Regions from separate parts of the Streptococcus sp. FDAARGOS_192 genome, predicted to be linked through region 2. Evidence: predicted binding sites of a transcription regulator. Region 2 holds the regulator's gene; the other holds the start of a gene.
What was found. The regulator CtsR, encoded in region 2, represses protease genes until heat stress. The targets are predictions, from matches to a motif close to TTGGTCAAAAAAGGTCAAANA.
Positions count from the first base shown of each region.

Region 1: A6J31_RS11105 (ATP-dependent Clp protease proteolytic subunit) is a predicted target of CtsR. The motif match lies at 2,016-2,036, and genes of this name have one in related genera.

Region 1 covers NZ_CP020431.2:2,154,632-2,158,056, forward strand. Annotated here, with positions in the region: partial or broken gene A6J31_RS11095 (ISL3 family transposase) at 1-1,058, opposite strand, end outside; gene upp (uracil phosphoribosyltransferase) at 1,276-1,905, shown strand; gene A6J31_RS11105 (ATP-dependent Clp protease proteolytic subunit) at 2,080-2,670, shown strand; gene A6J31_RS11110 (YlbF family regulator) at 2,756-3,205, shown strand; gene A6J31_RS11115 (DUF2129 domain-containing protein) at 3,198-3,425, shown strand, end outside.
Region 2 covers NZ_CP020431.2:1,912,217-1,915,641, reverse strand. Annotated here, with positions in the region: gene A6J31_RS09925 (ATP-dependent Clp protease ATP-binding subunit) at 1-1,762, opposite strand, end outside; gene A6J31_RS09920 (CtsR family transcriptional regulator) at 1,763-2,218, opposite strand; gene A6J31_RS09915 (COG2426 family protein) at 2,536-3,006, shown strand; gene tsf (translation elongation factor Ts) at 3,114-3,425, opposite strand, start outside.

The DNA.
Region 1 (3,425 bases), 240 kb from region 2:
AAGGTCCTAAAGATAGTTTTGAAGTAATGATTGACCTTGCTTATATTCTCCTCTATGAGCTCAAAAAACTCATCTACTCTCTTCTCCTGAAAGTGAAAAAGTAAGAGCTGATAAAGTGTATAGTAGTCGGTAAGCTCTTCTGAAAAATCTAGTGTTTTCCCAACAACTTCATGTGGACTTAAGGTTTGACGGAAAGTCTTTGAATAGAAAGAATTGAGAGATAACTTACGGCTGTCCTTTTGAAAGAGTTGCCAGTGATTTTTCAAGGCTCGATAGGGTAGAAGCTTCTTATCGAACTGGTTCATAATCGCAATTCTTGTCTTTAAAAAGGCACGCCCAAGGTGCTGAATAATGTGAAATCGATCAAGAATGATTTTGGCGTTTTGAAAGAGTTTGCGAGCCAGTGGAATATAAGCTCCAGACATATCCATCGTGATAAACTGTACCTGTTGTCGGACTTTCAATGGATACTTCAAAAAGTAGTTTCGTATAGTAGTTTGGCAGCGATTATCAAGGATGGTTATGAGTTTGTTTGTCTCATAGTTTTGAGCAACAAAAGCCAATTCCCCTTTCTTGAACCCAAACTCATCCCAGGACATAACCCTTGGGAGTTTGTCAAAATGTTCCTTGAAAGTAAACTGGTCAAGTTTACGATAGACAGTGGACGTCGATACACGAAGTCTTCTGGCAATATCCGTTAGTGATACCTTCTCAGTTAGGAGTTGTGTAACCTTTTGTCGGACTAGATTGGAGATTTGGCAGTTTTTCTCAACGATAGATGTCTCAGCTACCGTGACTCTCCTACAATTTTTACACTGGAAACGACGTTTTTTCAGACGTAGTAGAGTTGGAGTTCCAGCTTGCTCGAGAAGAGGGATTTTAGAGGTTTTTTGAAAGTCATATTTGATCATCTTTCCTTGGCAGTGAGGACATGATGGTGCAGGATAATCAAGTTTTGCTTGAATCTCGATATGAGTGTCAGATTCAAAAACAAGTGAAATCTTGATATTTTGGTCTTTAATTCCGATTAATTCTGTGGTATTCTTAATAAGTCTCATAAGTTCTTCCTAATGATGGTTTGGTCACTTTTCATTATAGTTCTTATGGGACTTTTTGTGTACACTCAAAAAGCTCTATAATCTCTACAGTGGTTTTACCCACTACAGAAATTATAGAGCCAAAATAATCCTTTTCAAAAACGTTTGCAGTAAAGCAAGCGTTTTTTTTGCCTTTTTGATATAATGGAGTGAATATAAAGCAAAGGAAGAAACTATTATGGGTAAATTTCAAGTTATTTCACATCCACTGATTCAACATAAACTTTCAATCCTCCGTCGTGAGGATACTTCTACTAAGGACTTCCGTGAGCTAGTTAATGAAATTGCTATGCTCATGGGTTACGAAGTGTCTCGTGACCTTCCTCTCGAAGAGGTTGAAATTCAAACACCAATTACTAAAACTGTACAAAAACAACTTTCTGGTAAGAAATTGGCGATTGTTCCAATTCTTCGTGCGGGTATTGGTATGGTCGATGGTTTCCTTAGCCTTGTACCAGCAGCTAAAGTTGGTCATATTGGTATGTATCGTGACGAGGAAACTCTTGAGCCAGTTGAGTACTTAGTAAAATTACCAGAAGACATTGATCAACGTCAGATCTTTGTAGTAGATCCAATGCTTGCGACTGGTGGTTCAGCAATCTTGGCAGTAGACTCACTTAAAAAACGTGGTGCAGCTAATATCAAGTTTGTTTGCTTGGTTGCAGCACCAGAAGGTGTCAAAAAATTGCAAGATGCTCACCCAGATATCGATATTTACACAGCATCTTTGGATGAGAAACTTAATGAAAACGGTTATATTGTTCCAGGTCTTGGAGATGCAGGTGACCGTCTATTTGGTACAAAATAGGTTGAAAAAGGGAAAATTTCCCTTTTTTTACTAGATTAATAAGTTTCAAGTGAAATTGTTTTAGAGTGATTTAGCACTCTTTTGAAAAGAGTGCTAAGAATAATGTTTTTTATTTGACCTAATTTGACTAAAATCATATAATAGCATCAAGACAATATTAAAAGGAGGATTCATATGATTCCTGTAGTAATTGAACAAACATCGCGCGGTGAGCGTTCTTATGATATTTACTCACGTTTGCTCAAGGATCGTATCATCATGTTAACAGGTCCTGTTGAAGATAATATGGCAAACTCAATTATCGCCCAACTCTTGTTCTTGGATGCTCAAGACAACACAAAAGATATCTATCTTTATGTTAATACACCAGGTGGATCAGTTTCGGCAGGTCTTGCCATTGTTGATACAATGAACTTCATCAAGTCTGATGTTCAGACTATCGTTATGGGGATGGCAGCATCTATGGGAACAATTATCGCTTCAAGCGGTACCAAAGGTAAACGTTTCATGTTGCCAAATGCTGAGTACATGATTCACCAACCAATGGGTGGTACTGGTGGTGGTACGCAACAAACAGACATGGCTATCGCAGCTGAACATTTGCTCAAAACGCGTAATAACTTGGAGCAAATCTTGGCGGATAATTCTGGACATCCAATTGAAAAAGTTCATGTAGACGCTGAACGTGACAATTGGATGAGTGCCCAAGAAACGCTTGAATATGGCTTTATCGATGAAATCATGGCTAATAACCAATTAAAATAGACTGAGCTTGTCTTAAATAAAAGTCAGATGCAAATCGGTTGTATAAGGACCGTTTCATCTGGCTTTTTGTGTTATAATAGAAAACATGTTAATAATCAATGAGGAGTTGCTTGCTATTGATCAAGCTATAGATTGTCTTGTTTCGTATTTTCTAAAGCTACCTGAGGTAGAAAATTACCGTTTGAAACGCCAGAAATTCGAAAATGACAGAGAACTTCAAGAGCAACTCTTTGCATTTCAGGAATTAAAGGATAGCTATGATACTGCTAAGGAGTACGAGGCTTTTAGACCAGATGTGAGAGAGTTGAAACGTCAGGTTTTGCGAATGAAGCGCCAAATTGATTTGAACGAGGTGGTTATTGGCTATCGTCAGGCAGAGTTCGATTTGCAGACTATTTTAGCCAATCTTGGTGAGGAGATTGCCCAAGCTGTTTCAGACCAGATTTTTATCGATTCTGGGCTACCTCTTGCCCCTCACAAACCGCATCATAAAAAGGGAGACACTAACATAAAGGAGAAAATGAGTCATGATTAAGCGTCAAGGCATTATTGTTTATTTATACTACAATAGAGACTTACGTAAAATTACCAAGTTTGGGGATGTTGTCTACCATTCTTATAAGATGCGTTACGTGCACCTTTATGTAGATGAGGACAAGGTTGAGGATATTTTGAAAGAGCTCGATGGAATGAAAGCAGTGAAAAAAGTTCTGCCTTCCTACTATTCTGATATTGATATGGACTTTGTAGGTAGT
Region 2 (3,425 bases):
TGTATTCTGACATATCAAAGCGAAGCAAAGCTGACTCATCATCAAAGAGAACTTCCGCCAAAGCCTTGGCCAATTCTGTCTTACCAACACCAGTAGGTCCAAGGAACATAAAGGAACCAATTGGGCGTTTTCCAGTACGAATACCTGACTGGTTACGACGAATAGCACGACTAATGGCTGAAACTGCTTCATCTTGACCAATAACACGTTTGTGAAGCTCTGCTTCCAGATTCAAGTAACGCTTGCTATCTGCCTGAGTCATCTTCTCAACAGGAATACCTGATAGACGACTAAGGGTTTGCATAATCTGATCTGCATCTACCAAGGCAGGTTTTGGTAATTTTGCTTTTTGGCTAGCTTTATATTGTTTAACAGCAGCCTTCATATCACCAGATAGAAGTGCTTCATCCAAAGGCGTTATCTCACGTTTGGCTTCTTTTTTGATACGACCTTGAACAGTTGCACTCGCTTCATCTAAAAGATCAATGGCAGAGTCAGGTAAGTTTTTACTCGTCAAATAACGGTGGGCCGCCTTGACCGCTGTCTCAACTGCCTCATCAGTAATCGTTACACGATGATAGTCTTCATAAGACGAACGTAGGCCTTTTAGAATATCAATCGCCTCAGCTACACTTGGCTCCTCAATTGTAATTTTAGCAAAACGACGAGAAAGAGCTGCATCTTTTTCAATATGCTTCTGGTACTCAGCTTGAGTTGTTGCTCCAACCATATGAAGGGTTCCACGTGCTAGAGCAGGTTTCAAAATATTCGCCGCATCTAAGGTGCTATCAATACCTGAACCAGAACCGATAATCGTATGCAATTCGTCAATAAAGAGAATGATTTTTCCATCAGCTTCAATCTCATCAATGATCTGATTCATACGTTCTTCGAAATCGCCACGGAAACGTGTTCCTGCAACCACACTCATCATATCAAGCTCTAAGATACGCATATCAGCCAACTCAAAAGGTACTTCGCCTGAAGCAATACGCTGTGCTAAGCCAAGCGCAAGTGCCGTCTTACCAACACCTGCTTCACCCACAAGAACTGGGTTATTCTTCGTTTTACGACTCAAAACCTGAATCATGCGTGAAATTTCTTTCTCACGTCCGATAACAGGATCAAGAGCACCTGACTCGGCTACTGCCGTTAAGTCCTTGGTATAATCTGACAGTTCCCCAGTAGAAGATTGAGGAGGCTGCATCATATTAGCAAAATTTCCTGATGCCTTTGATTTTTTAGGCTTACGAAGGTCATGAATGGCCTTCAAATCTTGCTTACTAAGACCTGCGTAACGCTCCAAAGAACGTCGTAAATCGATAATGCGAGGCTTATCGCTGTCATCCTTATATTGAAAACCAGCAACTTCAAGGAGACGACAAACCATCAAATCCTTATGAAGAAGGAAGGCCATCAATACATGTTCGGACCCTACCTCTACAGCACCAGTCACACTAGCAATTCCCTCTGCCTCTTGCAACATAGCCTCTAAAGCATGTGACTGTGCACGTAAATCGATAATATCTGATTCAGACAAGTCTTTTGGACTTTTCTCCATCGCTAGCACAGCAGCGGTCTCAATCTCTTCCGCACGAATACGGTCCTCAAAATCAGTAAATGTTAGGTAGGCTACAGATCCTGGAACCTCAACCATAGCCAGAAGCACATGCCAAGTCTCCAAGAAAGGACTTCCAAAACGCTCTGCCTCAAGCTGAGCACGATGGAAAATGGCCTGCATTTTTCTTGAATATGTCGTCATCTAATTTCCTTTTCTATCCAATCTAAGTAATAGCGAGCGTAGAATACGCGAACGAATAGCAGCCGCATCTTCGCCTAAAACATCATCACTAGCAGTTGCTAAAATCAAATTTCCCTCACGTTCAGTGATGATTTTTTCATCAAAAAGCAACTGAATCAAGTCTGTAAATACCTGCTCGCTGAGCTGATCTGCCAAGTTCTGAAGCAAATCATTAATCATGTGGTGCTTGTCGGAGAATCTGACCTTGACGATACGAATATAACCGCCACCTCCACGTTTACTCTCAACAATATAACCGCGACTTTCTGTAAAACGAGTCTTAATAACATAGTTAATCTGACTCGGTACAACTTGAAAAGTATCTGCTAAGTTCGAGCGTTGAATCTCAGCAATTCCAGACTGGCCCAGCAATTCTTTAATATATTCTTCTATACTATCTGATGTATTTCTTGCCATCTTAATTCCTCCAGTCTAATTTGACTATAACTGACTATTATTATACCAAAAATGTCAGCTCATGGGAAACTATACCTTCAAAAAGCTTTTTAAAGTTGTCATTAGAGACCATATAAGATACAATAAATAAGACTAAAATATTAGGTAACTTAAGGTGTTTGATTCAAATTTTCTATCCACTTTGACAGGCTGAGACCCACCTAATCCAACAAGTACTTTTTAGCACTTTTGCAGTAGTATTAGTCTTATCACTCTCGATAAAGCTCATGTCATTTTGAGTCTTATCTCTTATTTTATTCCCCTATGAAAGGTTACTCATGAAATACATCATTGCACTCTTAATCTCTATGATTCCTTTGGTTGAGCTCCGTGGAGCCGTTCCTGTTGCTATCGCCTCAGGTATCCCTTGGTGGCAAGCCCTAATTCTTTGTGTCATTGGGAACATGATTCCAGTTCCAATTATCTTCTTCTTCGCCCGCCGTGTTCTCGAATGGGGGGCAGACAAACCTCTGATTGGTGGCTTCTTTACCTGGTGTCTTAAAAAAGGTCACAGTGGTGGCCAAAAACTTGAAAAAGCTGCCGGAGATAAGGGTGTCTTCTGGGCCCTTCTACTTTTTGTGGGAATTCCGCTTCCAGGAACAGGAGCTTGGACTGGTACCCTAGCAGCATCTATCCTAGATTGGGACTTTAAACGTAGTGTTATTGCTGTTATGCTGGGGGTTATCCTTGCAGGTATCATCATGGGAACACTCTCTCTTCTACTTGGTGTAAATACCTTCGCTCATTAATTACTTTTTTCAACGTCTGGGGCATGCTCAGACGTTTTTTAATAGCAACAAAAAAGAAGTTACGATTCATTCACGTAACTTCTTTTCTTTTTATCTAGCAACTAGAATTAGTTGTTAAGAGCTGCTGCCATTGTAGCTGCAACTTCTGATTCAAAGTCGTTAGATGCTTTTTCGATACCTTCACCAACTTCAAAGCGAACGAATTCTACTACTGAAGCATTTACTGATTCAAGGTAAGCTTCAACTGTTTTGCTGTCGTCCATGATGTAAACTTGAGCAAGAAGTGTGTATGCTTGGTCAACTTTAGTGTTGTCAAGCAAGAAGCGGTCCATTTTACCTGGGATGATTTTATCCCAGATTTTTTCTGGTTTACCTTCAGCAGCCAACTCAGCTTTGATATCTTCTTCAGCTTGAGCAAG